One region of the Diaphorobacter sp. genome, then DNA from elsewhere that is predicted to be linked to it. Evidence: predicted binding sites of a transcription regulator. Region 1 holds the regulator's gene; each other region holds the start of a gene.

What was found. Region 1 encodes sigma-54, which starts transcription at its own class of promoters, with help from an activator protein. Its sites were predicted from a motif close to TGGCANGNAANCTGCTTT; they were not measured.
Region 2: AB7E35_RS12595 (PEP-CTERM sorting domain-containing protein) is a predicted target of sigma-54. The motif match lies at 2,868-2,885, and genes of this name have one in related genera.
Region 3: AB7E35_RS14245 (PEP-CTERM sorting domain-containing protein) is a predicted target of sigma-54. The motif match lies at 1,377-1,394, and genes of this name have one in related genera.
Region 4: glnA (type I glutamate--ammonia ligase) is a predicted target of sigma-54. The motif match lies at 851-868, and genes of this name have one in related genera.

The regions. Positions count from the first base shown of each region.
Region 1 covers NZ_JBFWLZ010000014.1:26,896-31,879, forward strand. Annotated here, with positions in the region: gene AB7E35_RS06980 (SPOR domain-containing protein) at 1-397, shown strand, start outside; gene AB7E35_RS06985 (thiol:disulfide interchange protein DsbA/DsbL) at 458-1,114, shown strand; gene lptA (lipopolysaccharide transport periplasmic protein LptA) at 1,264-1,926, shown strand; gene lptB (LPS export ABC transporter ATP-binding protein) at 2,010-2,741, shown strand; gene AB7E35_RS07000 (RNA polymerase factor sigma-54) at 2,804-4,393, shown strand; gene AB7E35_RS07005 (acyl-CoA thioesterase) at 4,412-4,855, shown strand; gene AB7E35_RS07010 (THUMP domain-containing class I SAM-dependent RNA methyltransferase) at 4,852-4,984, shown strand, end outside.
Region 2 covers NZ_JBFWLZ010000041.1:2,967-7,950, forward strand. Annotated here, with positions in the region: gene dnaK (molecular chaperone DnaK) at 1-1,446, shown strand, start outside; gene dnaJ (molecular chaperone DnaJ) at 1,538-2,668, shown strand; gene AB7E35_RS12595 (PEP-CTERM sorting domain-containing protein) at 2,920-3,591, shown strand; partial or broken gene AB7E35_RS12600 (3-octaprenyl-4-hydroxybenzoate decarboxylase) at 4,084-4,311, shown strand; gene AB7E35_RS12605 (MBL fold metallo-hydrolase) at 4,601-4,984, shown strand, end outside.
Region 3 covers NZ_JBFWLZ010000061.1:2,768-7,751, forward strand. Annotated here, with positions in the region: partial or broken gene AB7E35_RS14235 (glutamate synthase central domain-containing protein) at 1-22, opposite strand, end outside; gene AB7E35_RS14240 (REP-associated tyrosine transposase) at 209-904, opposite strand; gene AB7E35_RS14245 (PEP-CTERM sorting domain-containing protein) at 1,436-2,179, shown strand; gene AB7E35_RS14250 (VanZ family protein) at 2,286-3,479, shown strand; gene AB7E35_RS14255 (class I SAM-dependent methyltransferase) at 3,577-4,506, opposite strand; gene AB7E35_RS14260 (DUF1415 domain-containing protein) at 4,503-4,984, opposite strand, start outside.
Region 4 covers NZ_JBFWLZ010000002.1:4,872-9,855, forward strand. Annotated here, with positions in the region: gene AB7E35_RS00930 (competence/damage-inducible protein A) at 1-745, shown strand, start outside; gene glnA (type I glutamate--ammonia ligase) at 917-2,332, shown strand; gene AB7E35_RS00940 (hypothetical protein) at 2,504-3,010, shown strand; gene glnL (nitrogen regulation protein NR(II)) at 3,083-4,114, shown strand; gene ntrC (nitrogen regulation protein NR(I)) at 4,160-4,984, shown strand, end outside.

The DNA.
Region 1 (4,984 bases):
GCCTGCAGTGTCCGCTCCTGCTGCGCAGCAGGCGGCCTCGGCTGCGGCGGTTGCACCCACGGCGCGGGCTTCGGCCGCACGGCCGGCCCCGGCGTCGGCCGACCCGCTGGGCGATCTGGCGCGCGCCAGGGCCAATGCCGCGCCACCGGTGGGCGCAGACCCGTTTGAATACTTCGTGCAGGCCGGCGCGTTTCGCACGCAGCAAGATGCCGACGCGCAGCGCGCCAAGCTGGCCATGCTGGGCTGGGAGGCCCGCGTGAGCGAGCGCGAGCAAAACGGCCGCACGGTGTTTCGCGTGCGCGTAGGCCCGTTTGCCAAGCGCGACGATGCAGAATCGCTGAAGGAAAAACTCGACGGCGCCGGCCTGGATTCCGCACTGGTGCGCGTGCAGCGCTGAACTTTTGCCACCTGGCCACGCTCACAACCATCTCCATCGTCACCCAAGCCATACCCACCTATGAAACGCCGTGAGTTTTCCCTCTCCGCCGCATCGGCGGCCACCGCCGCCACGCTGGGCCTGCCCCTTGCCACACCCGCCTTGGCGCAGCCGCGCCAGTTCAAGGAAGGCAAGGACTACGCCAAGCTGAGCAAGCCCGCAGCCTCTGAAGCGCCCGCCGGCAAGATCGATGTGATCGAGTTCTTCTGGTACAGCTGCCCGCACTGCAATACCTTCGAGCCCAGCTTTGAAGCGTGGAGCAAGGCCGCGCCCAAGGATCTGCACATCCGCCGCGTGCCGGTGGCCTTCAACTCCAGTTTTGTGCCGCAGCAAAAGCTGTACTACACGCTGGAAGGCATGGGCAAGCTGCCCGAGCTGCACGCCCGGGTGTTCCGCGCTGTGCATGTGGAGCGCCAGCCGCTCAACAAAGACGAGCTGATCTTTGACTGGGTGGCCAAGCAAGGCGTGGACGTGGCCAAGTTCAAGGAGGTCTATGCCTCCTTCACCGTGGCTAACCAGGTGCGCAAGGCCTCGCAACTGCAAGAGGCCTACCAGGTGGAGGGTGTGCCCTCGATGGGCGTGGCGGGCCGCTACTACACCGACGGCACTATGGCCGGCAGCATGCAAAGCGTGCTGCAGGTGGTGGAATACCTGGCCGGGCTGGCGCGCAAGGGCTGACGGGGCCTCTGGCTTTCCCATTCAAGACGCGCCCCAGTGGCGCGTTTTTTGTTGTGATTTGCCGCATCCGGCGTGCCCGCCAGCGGATCGCTAAAACTGCTGCTTGCTTTTCCAGCGCGTCAGTACAATGCCCGCAAGAATCGTGCCCTATGAATACCCGCCTGCCCACCCTCTCAATGCGTAAAGCTTTGGCCCTGGCCTTGACCCTTGCGCTGGCCTTTGCGCCCGGCGCACATGCTGAAAAAGCCGACCGCGGTAAGCCCATGAACATCGAGGCCGATGCGCTGCGCCATGACGAGCTCAAGCAGACCAGCGTTTTCACCGGCCGCGTGGTCATGACCAAGGGCACCATCGTGCTGCGCGGCGCGCAGCTGGAGGTGCGCCAGGATGCCGACGGCTTTCAGTACGGCGTGGTGACGGCCGAGGCGGGCAAGCGTGCCTTCTTCCGGCAAAAGCGCGATACGCCGCCGGGCGCGCCCGATGAATTCGTCGAGGGCGAGGGCGAGGTCATCGAATACGACGGGCGCGCCGACAACGTAAAGCTCATCCGCCGCGCCGAGCTGCGCCGCTATCGCGAGGCCACGCTGACCGACGAGCTGACCGGCGCGCTCATCGTCTATAACAACCTTACCGACGTGTTCACGGTGGACGGGCAGAAAACCGCGCCCGCCGGCACCGCCGCGGGCACGCCTGGCGGGCGGGTGCGCGCCGTGCTCGCGCCCAAGGAGCCCGCACCGGGCGCTGCAACGCCGCCTGCGCGTACCGAGCCGCCGGTGCTGCGCGCCAGCCCCCGCCTGGACGGCGCCAAGTGAGCGCGGCCGTGAGCGAAGTCCGCGCCCCTTCAGCGTCCACGGCAACCCCTGCCGGCCAAGCGCCTGCGCCGGCAACCAGCCGCCTGCAGGCGCTGCACCTGCAAAAGTCCTACGGCAGCCGCAAGGTGGTCAAGGACGTGTCGCTGTCCGTGCAAAAAGGCGAGGTGGTCGGCTTGCTGGGCCCCAACGGCGCAGGCAAGACCACGTCGTTTTACATGATCGTGGGCCTGGTGCCCTGCGACGGCGGGCAGATCAGCATCGATGGGCAGGACGTGACCAACATGCCCATCCACCGGCGCTCGCGCCTGGGGCTGTCGTATCTGCCGCAAGAGGCATCCATCTTCCGCAAGCTCAACGTCGAGGACAACGTGCGCGCGGTGCTGGAGTTGCAGACCGACCAGGCCGGCCAGACGCTGCCGCGCGCCGAAGTGGAGCGCCGCCTCACCGCGCTGCTGCAGGAGCTGCGCGTGGATCACCTGCGCAAGTCACCCGCGCTGGCACTGTCGGGCGGCGAGCGCCGGCGCGTGGAGATTGCCCGCGCGCTGGCCACGCAGCCGCGCTTCATCCTGCTGGACGAGCCTTTTGCCGGCATCGACCCGATCGCGGTGATCGAGATCCAGCGCATCATCGGTTTTTTGAAAGAGCGCGGCATCGGTGTCTTGATCACCGACCACAACGTGCGCGAAACGCTGGGCATCTGCGACCACGCCTTCATCATCAGCGATGGCCAGGTGCTGGCGCGGGGCACGCCGTCGGACATTGTGGACAACGCGGAAGTGCGCCGGGTCTATCTGGGCGAGCACTTCCGCATGTGAAGGCCGCAAGTGAAGCCCATGGGCCGCAGCAACCGCAGTGACCCGGCGACGGGCGCGCAGCCATGAAGCCCGGCCTGTCCCTGCGCGTCTCGCAGCACCTGGCGCTCACGCCGCAGCTGCAGCAGTCCATTCGCCTGTTGCAACTGTCCACGCTGGAGCTGTCGCAGGAAGTCGAGCAGATGCTCGACGACAACCCCTTTCTGGAGCGCGCGCTCGATGAGGCACCGCGCGAAGAGTTCGGCCTGCCGCAGTCCGACACGCCCGTGAGCGAGGATGACCGCCAGTCCGAAGATGCTACATATTCAATAGCTGGTAGCGCTGACAAGACAAGCGCTGAAGGCCAAAATGATGCTGAACCCGCAGCCCCCGACGCCGCTGACGCCATGGCCGACGAGCCCGCAGACTGGGAAGGCGACGGCGCCCTGGACATGGCGCCCGACGACGCCGAATGGGGCGGCGATGCCCCCACGCGCAACGGCGCCAGCGCTGCAGACGGCGACGAGGCCGACGCCGCAGATTTTGCCCACGGCCACGAGACGCTCACCGCCCACCTGCACCGCCAGGCGCTGTCGCTGCGCCTGTCCGAGCTGGACATGGCGGCGCTGCGCTTTCTCATCGAATCCCTCAACGACGACGGCTACCTGGACGAGCCGCTCGAATCCCTGGCCGCCAGCCTGGCGGGCAGCGACGACCCCGGGCAGCTCGATGAACTGGTGCACCGCTTCACGGTGGCGCTGCGCCTTTTGCAAAGCCTGGAGCCCGCCGGCGTGGGCGCGCGCAGCCTGGCCGAATGCCTGACGCTGCAGCTGCACGCCATGGACCAGGACGAGCAGGGCGACCCGCAGGTCGTCCGGGCCGCGCTGGCCATCTGCCGCCAGCCGCTGGACCTGCTGGCCAGGCGCGACGTGCGCCGTCTGTCGCAGGCCTGCGGCTGCGGCGAAGACTGCACCCGCGCCGCCATGGCGCTGATCGCCCGGCTGGAGCCGCGCCCCGGCCGGCGCTTTGCCGATGTGGACCGCCACATCATCGTGCCCGACGTGATCGTCAAAAAGACCGGCCGCGGCGCGCAGCAAAGCTTCAGCGTGCAGCTCAACCCCGACGTGATGCCGCGCCTGCGCGTGCACGACGTGTACGCCAGCGCCCTGCGCGGTGGCCGGGGCGAAGGCCACCAGGCGCTGCAGCAGCGCCTGCAGGAGGCGCGCTGGTTCATCAAGAACATCCAGCAGCGGTTTGACACCATCTTGCGCGTGTCGCGCGCCATCGTTGAGCGGCAGAAAAACTTCTTCACCCACGGCGAGCTGGCCATGCGCCCGCTGGTGCTGCGCGACATTGCCGACGAGCTGGGCCTGCACGAGTCCACCATCAGCCGCGTGACCACCGCCAAATACATGGCCACGCCCCAGGGCACGTACGAGCTGAAATACTTCTTCGGCTCGGGCCTGGGCACCGAGACGGGCGGCAATGCCTCCAGCACGGCGGTGCGCGCGCTGATCAAGCAGCTGGTCACCGCCGAAGACCCGCACAAGCCGCTGTCGGACAGCCAGATCGCCGAGATGCTCAAGGAGCAAGGCATCGAGTGCGCGCGCCGCACCGTGGCCAAATACCGCGAGGCGCTCAAGATCGCCCCGGCCAACCTGCGCAAAGCCCTCTAAAAAAGTAGCAAAAAACCCATGGCACGCATTGTTTTCGATCTTCCCGCCCATTTCGGCTTCAGCACCGAGCTGCAGGTGTACATCAGCCACGTCAACCAGGGCGGTCACCTGGACAACGCGCAGCTGCTCAGCCTGGTGTCCGAGGCGCGGGTGCGCTTTTTCAAGTCGCTGGGCTACACCGAGGCCGACGTGGCCGGCCTGGCCACCGTGGTCGGCGACATGCTGGCGCAGTACAAGTCCGAGGCCTTTCACGGCGAGACGCTGCGCGTGCAGATGACGCCGCAGGACTTCAACCGCTACGGCTTCGACCTGGTGTTTTGCCTGACCGAAAAAACCCAGGGCCGCGAAGTGGCGCGCGGCAAGACCGGCATCGTCTTTATCGACCGCGCGGCGCGCAAGCCCGCGCCCATCCCAGAACCCGTGCGCCAGCTGCTGCTGCAGCGCGCTGCACCGCCCCAATGAACCAACTGCAACTGTTTCTGCCCTGCGCCGCCGGCGTCGAGGGCTATCTGGCCGACGAAGTGCACGGCCTCACCGGCCTGGCCGGGCAAGACCTGCTGGTCGGCCGCGCTGGCGTGCTGCTGCGCGCCT
Region 2 (4,984 bases), on a different contig from region 1:
CGCATCATCAATGAGCCTACCGCAGCGGCCCTGGCCTTCGGCCTGGACAAGCAGGACAAGGGCGACCGCAAGATTGCCGTGTATGACCTGGGCGGCGGCACGTTCGACGTGTCCATCATCGAGATTGCCGATGTCGATGGCGAAAAGCAGTTTGAAGTGCTGTCCACCAACGGCGACACTTTCCTGGGCGGCGAAGACTTCGACCAGCGCATCATTGACTACATCATTGCCGAGTTCAAGAAAGAGCAAGGCGTCGATCTGTCCAAGGACGTGCTGGCCCTGCAACGCCTGAAGGAAGCCGCTGAAAAGGCCAAGATCGAGCTGTCCAACAGCGCGCAGACCGACATCAACCTGCCCTACATCACGGCCGACGCCTCGGGCCCCAAGCACCTGAACATCAAGCTCACCCGCGCCAAGCTGGAAAGCCTGGTGGACGAGTTGATCGAGCGCACCATCGCCCCCTGCCGGACTGCCATCAAGGACGCGGGCATCAGCGTGTCCGACATCAACGACGTGATCCTGGTCGGCGGCATGACCCGCATGCCCAAGGTGCAGGACAAGGTCAAGGAATTCTTCGGCAAGGAGCCGCGCAAGGACGTCAACCCCGATGAGGCCGTGGCCGTGGGCGCGGCCATTCAGGGCCAGGTTCTGTCGGGCGACCGCAAGGACGTGCTGCTGCTGGACGTGACGCCGCTGTCGCTGGGCATCGAGACCCTGGGCGGCGTGATGACCAAGATGATCACCAAGAACACCACCATCCCGACGAAGTTCGCGCAGACCTTCTCGACGGCCGAGGACAACCAGCCCGCCGTGACCATCAAGGTGTTCCAGGGCGAGCGCGAGATCGCCAGCGCCAACAAGCTGCTGGGCGAGTTCAACCTCGAAGGCATCCCCCCGGCCTCGCGCGGCACGCCGCAGATCGAGGTGACCTTTGACATCGACGCCAACGGCATCCTGCACGTCGGCGCCAAGGACAAGGGCACGGGCAAGGAAAACAAGATCACCATCAAGGCCAACTCCGGCCTGTCCGAGGACGAGATCCAGAAGATGGTGAAGGACGCCGAGCTCAACGCCGCCGACGACAAGAAAAAGCTGGAGCTGGTGCAGGCCCGCAACCAGGGCGAAGCCGCCGTGCACACCGTGCACAAGAGCCTGTCCGAACACGGCGACAAGCTGGAAGCAGCCGAGAAGGAAGCCATTGAGGCTGCGGTCAAGGACCTGGAAGCCGCTCTCAAGGGCGACGACAAGGACGCCATTGAAGCCAAGACCACGGCGCTGATGACCGCCAGCCAGAAGCTGGGCGAGAAGATGTACGCAGACCAGCAGGCGGCTGCGGGCGCCAGTGCCGCTGGCGCCGACGCGGGCAACGCATCCGCTGCGGGCGCCAAGCCTGCAGACGACGACAACGTGGTCGATGCCGAAGTCAAGGAAGTCAAAAAGGGCTGATCAGCAGCGGTTGCGCTGACCCGAGCCGCCGCGCTGGGCCCCTGCAAAGGGTGCCCGCGCGGCGTTCCTGTTCCAACCAGGCTTTTCATCCATGTCCAAAAGAGACTATTACGAAGTTCTCGGCGTTCCCAAGAATGCCTCCGAGGACGAAATCAAGAAGGCATATCGCAAGCTGGCGATGAAGTACCACCCTGACCGCAACCAGGGAGATGCCGCCAAACCCGCCGAGGAAAAATTCAAGGAGGTCAAGGAGGCCTACGAGATGCTTTCCGACGCGCAAAAACGCGCTGCCTACGACCAGTACGGCCATGCGGGCGTGGACCCCAACATGCGCGGCGGCATGGGTGGCGCCGAGGGCTACGGCGGCTTTGCCGAGGCTTTCGGGGACATCTTTGGCGACATGTTCGGCGGCGGGCGCGGGCGCGGCGGGCGCCAGGTCTATCGTGGCAACGACCTGTCGTACGCCATGGACATCACGCTGGAAGATGCCGCCCGGGGCAAAGAGGCGCAGATCCGCATCCCCAGCTGGGAGGGCTGCGACACCTGCCACGGCAGCGGCGCCAAGCCTGGCACCAGCGCCAAGACCTGCGGCACCTGCAGCGGCACCGGCACGGTGCAGATGCGCCAGGGCTTCTTCAGCGTGCAGCAGACCTGCCCGCACTGCCGCGGCACGGGCAAGATCATTCCCGAGCCCTGCACCGCCTGCCACGGCCAGGGCCGCATCAAGAAACAAAAGACGCTGGAGGTGAAGATTCCCGCCGGCATTGACGACGGCATGCGCATCCGCAGCACCGGCAACGGCGAGCCCGGCACCAACGGCGGCCCGCCAGGCGACCTGTACATCGAGATCCGCATCAAGAAGCACGACATCTTCGAGCGCGACGGCGACGACCTGCACTGCCAGGTGCCGGTCAGCTTCATCACCGCGGCGCTGGGCGGCGAGATCGAGGTGCCCACGCTGCAAGGCAAGGCCGCCATCGACATTCCCGAAGGCACGCAGGCCGGCAAGCAGTTCCGCCTGCGCGGCAAGGGCATCAAGGGGGTGCGCGCCAGCTACCCGGGCGACCTGTACTGCCACATCGTGGTCGAAACGCCGGTCAAGCTCACCGAGCACCAGCGCAAACTGCTGCGCGAGCTCGACGAGTCGCTGAAAAAAGGCGGGGCCAAGCACTCCCCCTCGACTGACAGCTGGACCGACAGGCTCAAGAGCCTCTTCAGCTGACCGCCTCAGCGACCCCTGCGTGCAACAACTGCGCAGGAATCCCGGGCACAACGGCACGCCATGCGTGCCGTTTTTTTTTGCAACCGCCCGATCCAGGCACCCGGAACATTGCAAAAACACGTAGCCCAATCGTCGGAAAAACTGACAACCGCCCACACGCAGCAGTGCAACTGCCTTGATTTTGAAAGGTTTTTTCTGGTGGCACCAAAAATGCTTTGATCAAGCACCAACCGCACAACCACCCCACCGCCATGAAAACCATCGCAGCCCTGATCCTCGCACTGGCGTCAGTGTGCGCCCAAGCCAGTGTGGTGCTTACCAATCCGTTCAACAACACCGCCGTGGGCCCGTTGGGTGAGTCCGACACCACCACCTACGGCCAGGTGTTCACCACGCCCGACGCCGTCAACACGGTGCTCGACAGCTTCAGCCTGATCGTGCGATCGTCCACTGCAGCCATCAGCAACCTGTACGCCGGCGTGGCCACCTGGGTCAATGGCGGGGCGGGCACAGCGGTGTTCACCTCTGCCCCGTTCAGCGGCAACTTTGCCGATTGGACCGAGGTGATCGTTGGCACCGGCGGCGTGGATCTGACGCCCGGCCAGGAATACGTGGCTTTTTTCAGCGCCTCGGGGCTGTTCGATGGCACTCCTGATGGCTTGGACGTGGGCCTGAGCGACGACAGCGAGACCCTGGGCTTTGTCTTTGACAACTCTGCTGGCGCCAGCCCGCTGCATGCGAACTGGGATGGCCGCGATGCATTTCGCAGCTTTCAACTGGCCGGCAGCATGGAGTTCAGCCCCCCATTGCAAGAAGTGCCCGAGCCCGCCAGCCTCGCGCTGCTGGGCGCAGGCCTGCTGGCTGCTGCCGCCGCGCGCAGGCGGCGAGGCACCGCAGACGCACGCGCCACTGAGCCCGCCTGACCGTCTGGCGGCCGCCCCAAGCGGTGCGCCAAGCCCGGATCGCCAGGCCGTGCCCGCCTTCTGACAGCGGCCCGGCGGCATTGAAGACATCGTGCAGCACGGCGTGGCGTGCGCACTGGACTTGCTGGGGCTGAACCACCCCCTGGCGCCGCGTTGGCAGGGCCTGGTGGCCTGAGAAGGTGGCAGCGCAACCGCCATGACTGCGCTTTGCGCCTTGATGGGACGCCTGATTGACCACATTTGCGCGCCCTGCTCGGCCACGCAGGACTCCTTCACACCTCCTGAGATAACTCCTAAATTCATAGCTGCCTACGCTTGCTGCACATAGGTCATAGTCCGATTTGATGCCTGATTTTTGACATGTTTGCCTGCACCAGGCCCTGGCAGCCGCTGCCACCGCGGCCTGATGCATGACCAGCGCCGAAAAACACAAGCCAAAACAGGCGCCAGTCTAGGCGTATCAAGCGCAAGCAGCTATCAAAATTGACTGCCATGCACCACCGCGGCCCGCGCGACTTCATGGCCCAGCTGGAAGCTGCGGGCGACCTGCGCCGCATTGCCCAGCCCGCGCCCCCACCTGGAGATAACCGCCCTGGCCGACCGCGTGGTGCGCGCGGGCAGCGCGGCGCTGCTGTTTGAAAACCCCACGGGCCACGCCATGCCGGTGCTGGCCAACCGGTTTGGCACCCCACCCGCGTGGCGCCTGCGCTGGGCGTGGCCGTTGGGGCCGACCGAGCCACCATTGCGGGCGCCATCACGCCCGTGCCCGACACGCCCGTGGTGCGCATCCGCAAGGCATGCCGCCACCGGCAAATGGCCCGGCGAAACCCGGCGCGCATGGGGCCGCCCCATGGCCATGGATGCCGCCGTGAGCCAGCGCATGAACGCGCTGGCGGACGGGCTGGCGGACATGCTGGGGCTGTAGCCGCCCGCCTGTCGCTACCCGGGCGCAAGGCTGTTACGCTGGGGGCTGACAGCAACCGCCTGACAACGTCCGCAAGGAGGCCCCATGTCCGTCAGCATCACCTTTCTGGGCGGCGCCGGCACCGTCACCGGCTCCAAGTACCTTGTGCGCCACGGCGGCCAGTCGCTGCTGGTGGACTGCGGGCTGTTCCAGGGCTACAAGCCGCTGCGGCTGCGCAACTGGCAACCGCTGCCGGTGGCGCCGCACGACATCGACGCCGTGCTGCTCACCCATGCCCACCTGGACCATTCTGGCTACCTGCCGCTGCTGGCCAAAAGCGGCTTTGGCGGCCCGGTGTTCTGCACCGCGGGCACGCGCGACCTGTGCGCCATCTTGCTGCCCGACAGCGGCCACCTGCAGGAAGAAGACGCGGCCTTCCTCAACCGGCACAAGCTCAGCAGGCACGAGACCGCCCTGCCCCTGTACACG
Region 3 (4,984 bases), on a different contig from region 1:
GAATTTCGGCAGCCTTGGTCATGGCGCGCTTCCTCAAAAAATCACTGGGAACGCAAGCGTAGAGCAACGCCACCCCGGCACGCAAGCACTTTAATGGGGGTCAGATTCCAATTAATTGACGCATTTTTATGCTTTTCTTAAATTGGGGACATATCAAATTTAATAGCCTCTAGCGCTTGATACGCAAGGGTTGAAAGCCTATTTAGCCTTAATTTTTGGGTGCGGCAACGGGCCGGCCTGGCCGTGCCTTGGTAACGCGGCGTGGCGATTTTTTTTGTAACTCGGCCACAAAATCCGCATCGCCCAGCGCCCAGCCACGCAGCGTGGCGTCGGTCAGCGCGGCCTGATCGGCGCCGGCAATGCCTGCATGCACCAGCGCGGCGTAGGCGGCCTCGCGTGCAAAAGGCGTGTTGCCCAATGACCAATACAGCGCGTGCGGCGTGACCAGCTTGTCGCTGCGCTGGCCCAGGTAGTGGGTATGACTTGACCAGGGCCAGGCCTGCGGCTGCGCCACCATGCCGGCGCGCACGGGGTTGAGGTCGATGTAGGCCATGCAGGCCAGCAGGTAACGCTCGGAGTCGATCAGCGTCGAGCGGTAGCGCCCCTCCCACAACGTGCCGCTGCGGCCGTGGCGGTCGTTGAAGTAGCGCACATAGCTGCGGCCCACGGCTTGCATCATCTGCGGCAGGCCATCGGCCGTGGCGGGCGTGGCCAGCAGGTGAAAGTGGTTATCCATGAGCACGTAGGCATGGACGGCAACGCCAGACTTTTGCGCGTTGTCGGTCAGCAGCGCCAGCATGGTCTCAAAGTCTTGCAGATCGACAAAGATAGGCTGGCGGTTGTTGCCGCGCTGGATGACGTGGTGCGGGTAACCCGCCACAGTGAGACGGGGCAGTCGGGCCATGGCGAATTCCTCGGGGCAAAGCGGGGGGCGATTTTAATTGGAATCTGACCCCTATTAATGACCCCTATTAAAAACGCCAGCAACGCCCCCACCAACGCCCTGCCCAAGGGGTTGAACATCACGACAGGCGGGTTGCCGATAGGCTTACCGGACTGCGTTCCATGTGTTCGATTCGCCCTGCAGCAGCGACGGGGTGAACACCACCATCACCATGAAGTAAGCCGCGCCGCTGTTCTGAACCGCTGTCAGCGCAGGTGATGCAACGGCCACTAGAAAAAAGTGCCCCCAGCCTTTTTGTAGCAAGCGCTGACAGCTATTGATTTTGATACAGCCCACACCGTATTGACGCATCCTGTCAACTCAAATCAAACCCTCATCCGACCCAGTCGACCGCCATCTGGGGTGTCGGCTTCTTTTACTGCACGTCTGAAAATCACAAGCATTCGCCAATGAAATCAATGCGATAGGCGCGTGGCCTGAAAAGTGCTTCGCAGGGCTGTGCCCCTCAACCGCTTTCTGGAGCAACCCGCCATGCGACGCCCTTACATTCCGCACCCAGTGCATTTGACGCTATTGGCTTGTGGCCTGGCAGCCGCCTTCAACGCATCGGCCGCGCCTTACCACTATGTTGACTGGACCGCCGCAAACATCGCGGGCGGCACAGCGTCGGGCGTGATCACGTTGCCCGACGCCTCGACCGTCAACGTGGGATTCAGCGCCACCTTCGCCAGCGGAGCCCCTGGCAACCTGTATGGCGCCCAGACAATCGGTGGAACCAACTACTGGAACCCCGCCACCCCCTACGTCAGCGCCCAGGTTGACAACGCGCCGCCCACCCCGGACATCCTCCAGTTGAGCGGTGGTCAGAGCCAGATCTACACGGTCACCCTGTCTGCCCCCATCAAAGACCCGGTCATGGCCATCGTCAGCCTGGGCCAGCCCAATGTGCCCACCACTTACGACTTTGACGCACCCTTTGCCATCGTCAGCCAGGGTGTCGGCTATTGGGGCGGATCCGGCACCAGTCTGACACAGTTGCCTGGCGACATCCTGCGCGGCACGGAAGGCCACGGCACCATTCAGTTTCTAGGTACGTTCTCCAGTTTTTCCTGGACTGTGCCCACGCCTGAGACCTGGCACGGTTTCACGTTCGGGATACGCACCACCGAAGCCCTGGAGCCCGGCAACCCGGTGCCCGAGCCGGCATCGCTGGCGCTGATCGGCGTGGCATTGCTGGGCTGCGTTGTCGCACGCAAACGCCGGGCGGGTGATTGACGGCGCCTGTGCTGTCGTGCATTGCAAGGCCGCGCCGCCGCAATGGCCCGTGCGTTACTTGCTGGGCTGGGTAACATGGTCCAACCCCGCACTCAGCAAGGCGCCCATGAAACCTGCAGATGACCGCTCGCGCAGCCTCCCGGCGGCGCTGGCGCTGGTTGTATTGCTGATTGTTTACGGCTCGCTGTTTCCTTTTCAGTGGAACTTTATTGCGCCGCAGGCCTTTGTCTGGCGCGGCCGCGTCGGGCTGGTAGATCTGGTCGAGAACGTCATTTTGTTTGCGCCTATGGGCGTCCTGCTGGGCTGGGCCGCGCAGGCGCGTGGGCGCTGGTGGATATTTTTTGCTGGCTGGCTGGCGGCGGCGCTGGTGTTGGCCGGCGTGCTGCAGTGGCTGCAAAAATACCTGCCGCGCACCCCTGCCCTCTCGGATGTGATCTTCAACATGGCGGGCTTCGTGCTGGGCTGGGGCGCCGGTTTTGCCGCACGGTGGCGTGTGGGGCACCTGCTGGTCCGGCACCAGGGCTGGGCCGACGCAGACCGGTTTACCCTGGTGCTGGTCGCACTGTGGGGCGTCGCCGAGCTGTATCCGCTGATCCCCACGCTGGACGTTTCTTCGGTGGCGCGCCACATCAAGTCGCTGTGGCAGCAAGACCTGTGGCAGCCGCGGCGCATGCTGACGCATGCGGGCATGGCGGTGATCGGCTTGTCGGCCGCTGCGCACCTGGCCCGCAGTGCCCGGCTGGCGCACCGCGCGCGGGCGCTGGCACTGGCGGCCACGGTGGCGGTGCTGGCGGGCAAGTTCCTGGTTGTGGGCCAGTCGCCGGGCATGGCGGTGGTGCTGGGCATCGCGGGCGGCTGGTTGCTGTGGCGCTGGTTTGACACCTGGGCCCCGGGTGCGCGCTGGGCGGCCACGGCGTGGGTGGCGCTGGCCACTTTCCTGCTAGACGCGATATGGCCCTGGGCATGGCGCACTCCGCCAACCGACATGGCCTGGATGCCATTTGCCTCGTCGCTCTCTACCTGGGTGCAGTCTGCAATCCCGGCGCGCGCGTTTGAATGCCTGTGCTTTGGCGCGATCGTCTGGAGCACGGTGCGCAACGGCGCCTTGCTGGGGGGCATGACCGTCTGCACGGCAGCGTTGGCATTGGCCTGCGAATGGGCGCAGCGCTACCTGCCCACCCGCACGGCAGAGATCACGTCCGTGGTGCTGGCCATCGGCATGGGCTGGCTGCTGTCGGTCTGCAACTCAGCGCGCGGCGCACGCAAGGCGGGCGGTGTGCTCCCTTTTTCACGGGAATGAACAGGGAGCGCTTTGGTACAGGGTGAGAGGCTTGCCGCAGCATTTGAATTTATGCAAAAACCGGCTCTAGCCCAGACAAATCAAACGCTGGCAGCTATCAATTTTGACAAATCCCAAAACGCGCACCCAGCGCCTGCGTCAGCCCGAACTCGTCCAGGATGGCGGCCAGCCGCTCGCGGGCGCTGCGTTTTTTCTGGCCGGTGTGGCGGGCCAGGATCAGCTCGTTTTTCAGGCTGTGCTCCCAGCCGACCAGCTCGGTCACCGTCACCTGGTAGCCGCTGGCCTCCAGGTGCAGGCAGCGCAGCACGTTGGTGATCTGGCTGCCCAGCTCGCGGGTGTGGATGGGGTGGCGCCATAGCTCGGCCAGCGGCGTGCGCGACAGGCTCAGCGCCTTGGTGCTGCGCAGGCAGGCCGCCACCTCGGCCTGGCAGCAGGGCACCAGCACCATGGCGCGTGCCTGTTTGCGCAGGCCGAAGTCGATGGCGTCGTCAGTGGCGGTGTCGCAGGCGTGCAGCGCGGTCACGATGTCGAAGCGCTCGGGCAGCTCGGCCGCGCCTGCGGCGTCTGCCACCGACATGTCGAAGAAGTGCATGCGCTCAAAACCCAGGCGCTGCGCCAGCTCGCGCGAGCGCTGTACCAGGTCGGCCCGCCACTCGATGCCGTAGATCTCGCCGCGCCCCAGCGATTTGAAGAACAGGTCGTACAGGATGAAGCCCAGGTAGGACTTGCCCGCGCCGTGGTCGGCCAGCAGCGGCGCGTGGCCGTCGGCCGACAGTTCGCTGAGCAGCGGCTCGATGAACTGGTACAGGTGATAGACCTGCTTGAGCTTGCGCCGCGAGTCCTGGTTGAGCCGCCCCTCGCGCGTGAGGATGTGCAGCTCTTTGAGCAGCTCGACGGACTGGCCGGGCCTCAGCTCGGCCAGCACGGCGGCATCGGCGGCTTGTGCTGCTGCAGCGCCCTTCTGGCGAAGGCCCTCCTTGGCGCGTGCGTCCTGGGGCTGGCGTGCGGGTACGGGGTGGCGGCTCATGCCTGGGGTGCGCCCTTGGCTGCATTTGCGGGGCTGTGCGCGGCGCAGCGCGGGCCCACGTCCAGGTCGGCCCAGCCCTGTGCGCCCAGGCGCTCCAGCACTTCCATGTTGCGCTCGAAGATTTCTTCCGCCTCTGGGAACACCTCCACCGCGCGGTCGATGCTTTCTTCACGCAGCAGATGCAGCGTGGGGTATGGCGCGCGGTTGGTGCAGTTGGTCACGTCGTCGGCCAGCGTGCCCTCAAACTGAAACTGCGGGTGAAACGACGCCACCTGCAGAATGCCCGCCAGGTCCATGGCCTCGACCAGCTCGTCGGCCAATTCCAGAAAGTCGTTGAAGTCCAAAAAATCAGGCATGACCAGCGGCGCCATCAGCAGCGTGGTGTCGCGCTTTTCGGGCGGTGCTTCGGCCAGCGCCTCCAGCTCGCGCTGCAGGTCTTGCAGCAGGCCACGCGCATCCGTCGCGTGGCTCACCACGT
Region 4 (4,984 bases), on a different contig from region 1:
AGTCATCGAATTGTTGTCCGCCCGCGGCCTGGCGCTGACCTATGCCGACTACGTGGGCGACGACCGCCCGCGCATCACCGGCGCGCTGCAGCGCGCGTTTGCCTCGTCAGACATCGTCTTCAGCTGCGGCGGTATCGGCGCCACGCCCGACGACCACACGCGCCAATGTGCCGCCGCCGCGCTGCAGCGCCCGCTGGTGCTGCATCCCCGGGCCAAGGCGCTGATCACCGAGCGCATGCAGGAAGTGGCGCGCGAGCAGGGCGAGGCTTTCGACCCTGACCGCCCCGACAACCTGCACCGGCTCAACATGGGCGTTTTCCCCGAAGGCGCGCGCATCATCCCCAACCCGTACAACAAAATTCCTGGTTTTTCATGCGATGGCCCGGGGGGCGGCATGGTGCACTTCGTGCCTGGCTTTCCGGTCATGGCCTGGCCGATGATGGAGTGGGTGCTGGAGCACTACTGCGCCCAGTGGTTCAATCGCCAGCCTCGGATGGAGCACTCGGTGGTGCTCTATGGCGCCATGGAGGCAGCGCTCACGCCTCTCATGGAGCGCATCGAGGCCCGGCACCCTGGCATCAAGGTTTTCAGCCTGCCCAGCGTGGATCACCCTGTGCACGGCAGACATGTGGAGCTGGGCGTCAAGGGCGCAGCGGCCCTGGTGCCGGCCGCGTGGCAGGAATTGCACCAGGCGCTGCACCAAACAGGTGCAAGCATGGGCCCTGAAATGGTGCGTCATTTGTAAGAGAGGCTGCCACATGGAATCCCGCACGCGATTGGTGCAGCGATTGGGGTACGCTGCGGCAGCCTGCTGCAGCGGCCTGAGTGCAAGACTCTGTGCGCACCATGCTGGCATGCAAACTGCTTTTGTTTGCGCATCATTGTTGATGAGCACTTCTACCCCTGGAGAACCCTGATGGCCAAGACCGTTGCAGACGTGATGAACATGGTGAAGGACAACGAAGTCAAATTTGTGGACTTCCGCTTCACCGACACCCGCGGCAAAGAGCAGCACGTGACCGTGCCCGTTTCCCACTTCGACGAAGACAAGTTTGCCTCCGGCCACGCGTTCGACGGCTCGTCCGTCGCGGGCTGGAAGGGCATCGAGGCGTCGGACATGCTGCTCATGCCCGACCCGAACACCGCCAACATCGACCCGTTTTTTGAAGAAACCACGCTGATCCTGTCCTGCGACGTGGTCGAGCCCGCCGACGGCAAGGCCTATGACCGCGATCCGCGCTCCATCGCCAAGCGCGCCGAGGCGTATCTGAAGGCCTCTGGCATCGGCGACACGGCCTACTTCGGCCCCGAGCCCGAGTTCTTCATCTTTGACGGCGTGCGCTGGAGCACCGAGCCCCAGAACACCTTCTACGAGATCGAGGAATACGAAGCCCCTTGGAACACCGGCACCAAGTTCGATAGCGGCAACCGCGGCCACCGCCCCACCACCAAGGGCGGCTACTTCCCGGTGCCGCCGGTGGACAGCACGCAGGACATGCGTGCCGAAATGTCCCTGATCCTCGAATCCCTGGGCATCCCGGTCGAGGTGTTTCACCACGAGGTGGCTGGCGCCGGCCAAAACGAGATTGGCACCCGGTTCAGCACGCTGGTGCAGCGCGCCGACTGGACCATGCTGCAAAAGTATGTGATCCACAACGTGGCCAACGCCTATGGCAAGACCGCCACCTTCATGCCCAAGCCCTACCACGGCGACAACGGCTCGGGCATGCATGTGCACCAGTCCATCTGGAAGGACGGCAAGAACCTGTTTGCCGGTGATGGCTACGCCGGCCTGTCGGACTTTGCGCTGTACTACATCGGCGGCATCATCAAGCACGCCCGTGCCCTGAACGCCATCACCAACCCCGGCACGAACAGCTACAAGCGCCTGGTGCCGCACTTCGAGGCGCCAGTCAAGCTGGCGTACTCGGCCAAGAACCGCTCCGCGTCCATCCGCATCCCGTTCGTGGCCAACCCCAAGGGCCGCCGCGTTGAAGCGCGCTTCCCCGATCCGCTGATGAATCCCTACCTGGGCTTCGCGGCGCTGCTGATGGCCGGCCTGGACGGCGTGGAAAACAAGATCCACCCGGGCGAAGCCGCCACCAAGGATCTGTACCACCTGCCGCCCGAAGAAGACAAGCTGGTGCCCACCGTGTGCCACAGCCTCGATCAGGCGCTGGAAGCGCTGGACAAGGATCGCGCCTTCCTGACCAAGGGCGGCGTGTTCACCGACTCCATGCTCGACGCCTACATCGAGCTGAAGATGACCGAAGTCACCCGCTTTCGCATGGCGGTGCACCCCGTCGAGTTCGACATGTACTACTCGCTGTGACGGCACGGGGCGCGCGCCCCGCGGCATGTACCCAGGCGGCTTCGGCCGCCTTTTTTGTTGATGCGTATGCTTTCCCACATACCCCGCCGGCCTGCAATTGGCGCCACGCAATGATTGGGAGATACTCACCGGCGTCGCGCATGCGCCCACGCATGCCCTATGAGGAATTCGATGAAACGCACCTTGTTCGCCCTGACCGTCATTGCCGCCGCGCTGCAGCCCGCCTGGGCGCAAGACCGTATCTACCGCTGCGGCAATGAATACACCAACAACGCCGCCCAGGCCAAAGAGCGCGGCTGCAAGCTGGTCGAAGGCGGTAATGTCACGGTGCTGCAGGGCTCCCGCCCGCCTGCGGCTGCCCCGGCGACCAGTAGTGGCAGCAGCAGTGGCAGCGCGGCCAGCAGTTCACCCGCCAATGCGCCGCGCGTGGGCGCCGCCGACCAGCGCGCCCGCGACGCCGATGCGCGCGCCATCCTTGAAGACGAGCTGCGCAAGGCCGAGGCCCGCCTGGCCGATCTGCGCAAGGAATACAACGACGGCTCGCCCCAGCGCAGCGCGCTGGAGATGCGCAATCCCCAGGGCTACATCGAGCGCACGGCCGAGCTCAAGGCCAGCGTCACCCGGGCCGAGGCAGACGTGGCCAGCATCAAGCGCGAACTCGCGCGCCTGAACAAGTAAACCCGTCACACCAGCGTGGGCCAAAAAGGCACTCACACCCAGGAACCTGCGCCCGCGCCGCACTACCAGGCGCTGGATCTAGTCTCCACGCTGATCGCGGTTCTGCACCCGAACGGTGCGACGGTTTTCGTCAACGCCGCGCTGGAAACCGCCCTGGGCCTGTCGCGCCGCACGCTGGAGGGCGTGGATTTTTCCAGCCTCTTCACCGACCCGGTCATTTTGCAGACGGCGCTGTCCGGTGCGCGCGGACGCGATTTCGCGGCGCTGCGCTTCGAGGCCGTATTGCGCCGCCCGCCCCATGAGCCCCTGCCCGTGCACGCCAGCGTGGCCGTGGTAGAGCACAGCGGCGACGTTATCGTGGAGCTGTGGCCGCTGGAGGCCCAGGCGCGCCAGGACCGCGAAGAGCGATTGCGCGAGCAGGCGCAGGCCCACAAAGAGCTGATCCGCAACCTGGCGCATGAGATCAAGAACCCGCTGGGCGGCATACGCGGCGCCGCGCAGCTGCTGGAGATGGAGCTGGAAAGCCCCGACCTGGCCGAGTACACCCAGGTCATCATCCACGAGGCCGACCGCCTGCAAAGCCTGGTGGATCGGCTGCTGGCCCCGCACCGCCACCCGCATCTGGTGGGCGACGTCAACATCCACGAGGTTTGCGAACGTGTGCGCTCCCTGGTGCTGGCCGAGCACCCCCAGGGCCTGGCAGTGCAGCGCGACTACGACACCTCCATCCCCGAGTTTCGCGGCGACCGCGCGCAGCTCATCCAGGCGGTGCTGAACATCGTGCAGAACGCCGCGCAGGCGCTGCATGAGCGCATTGCCGCGGGCGACGCGGTCATCACGCTGCGCACGCGCGTGGCGCGGCAGGTCACCTTTGGCCGCCAGCGCTACAGGCTGGCACTGGAATTGCATGTCATCGACAACGGACCGGGCGTACCCGAAGCCATCAAGGAGCGGATTTTTTATCCGCTGGTGACGGGGCGGGACGGAGGATCGGGGCTGGGCCTGACGCTGGCGCAAACCTTTGTGCAGCGCCACCACGGCTTGATCGAATGCGAGAGCCAGCCAGGCTGCACCGACTTTCGCATCCTCATACCGCTGCCCTGATTGCGGCTGTGCACTACGGCCCAACATCAAAAGGAAGCTATAGCAATGAAGCCGATCTGGATAGTGGATGACGACCCCTCGATCCGCTTCGTCCTGGAAAAAGCGCTGGCGCGCGAGAACCTGCCCACGCGCAGCTTCACCCAGGCGCGCGAGGTGCTGGACGCCCTGGCGGACGTGGCCGCGGGCGACACGAGCCACCCGGGGCCGCAGGTGCTGGTGAGCGACATCCGCATGCCCGGCGCATCGGGTCTGCAGTTGCTGGAGAAAGTGCGTGCACTGCAACCTGGCCTGCCGGTCATCGTGATGACGGCGTACTCCGACCTGGACAGCGCCGTGTCTGCATTCCAGGGGGGCGCCTTCGAATACCTGCCCAAGCCGTTCGATCTGCCCAAGGCGGTGGAGCTGATCCGCCGCGCCGTGGAAGAAAGCCAGCGCGAGGAGGTGGCTGAGCAGCAGCAGGCCGCCATGCCCGAGATGCTGGGCCAGGCGCCGGCCATGCAGGACGTGTTTCGCGCCATCGGCCGCCTGAGCCAGAGTGTGGTCACGGTGCTGATCACCGGCGAATCGGGCTCGGGCAAGGAGCTGGTGGCGCATGCGCTACACAAGCACTCGCCCGTGGCGGGTGGCCCCTTCGTGGCCATCAACACTGCGGCTATTCCCAAGGATCTGCTGGAAAGCGAGCTTTTTGGCCATGAGCGCGGCGCCTTCACCGGCGCGCAGACGCAGCGGCGCGGCCGGTTCGAGCAGGCCGAGGGTGGCACGCTGTTCCTGGACGAAATCGGCGACATGCCCTTCGACTTGCAAACGCGGCTGCTGCGTGTGCTGTCGGACGGCCAGTTCTACCGCGTGGGCGGCCACGCGGCCGTCAAG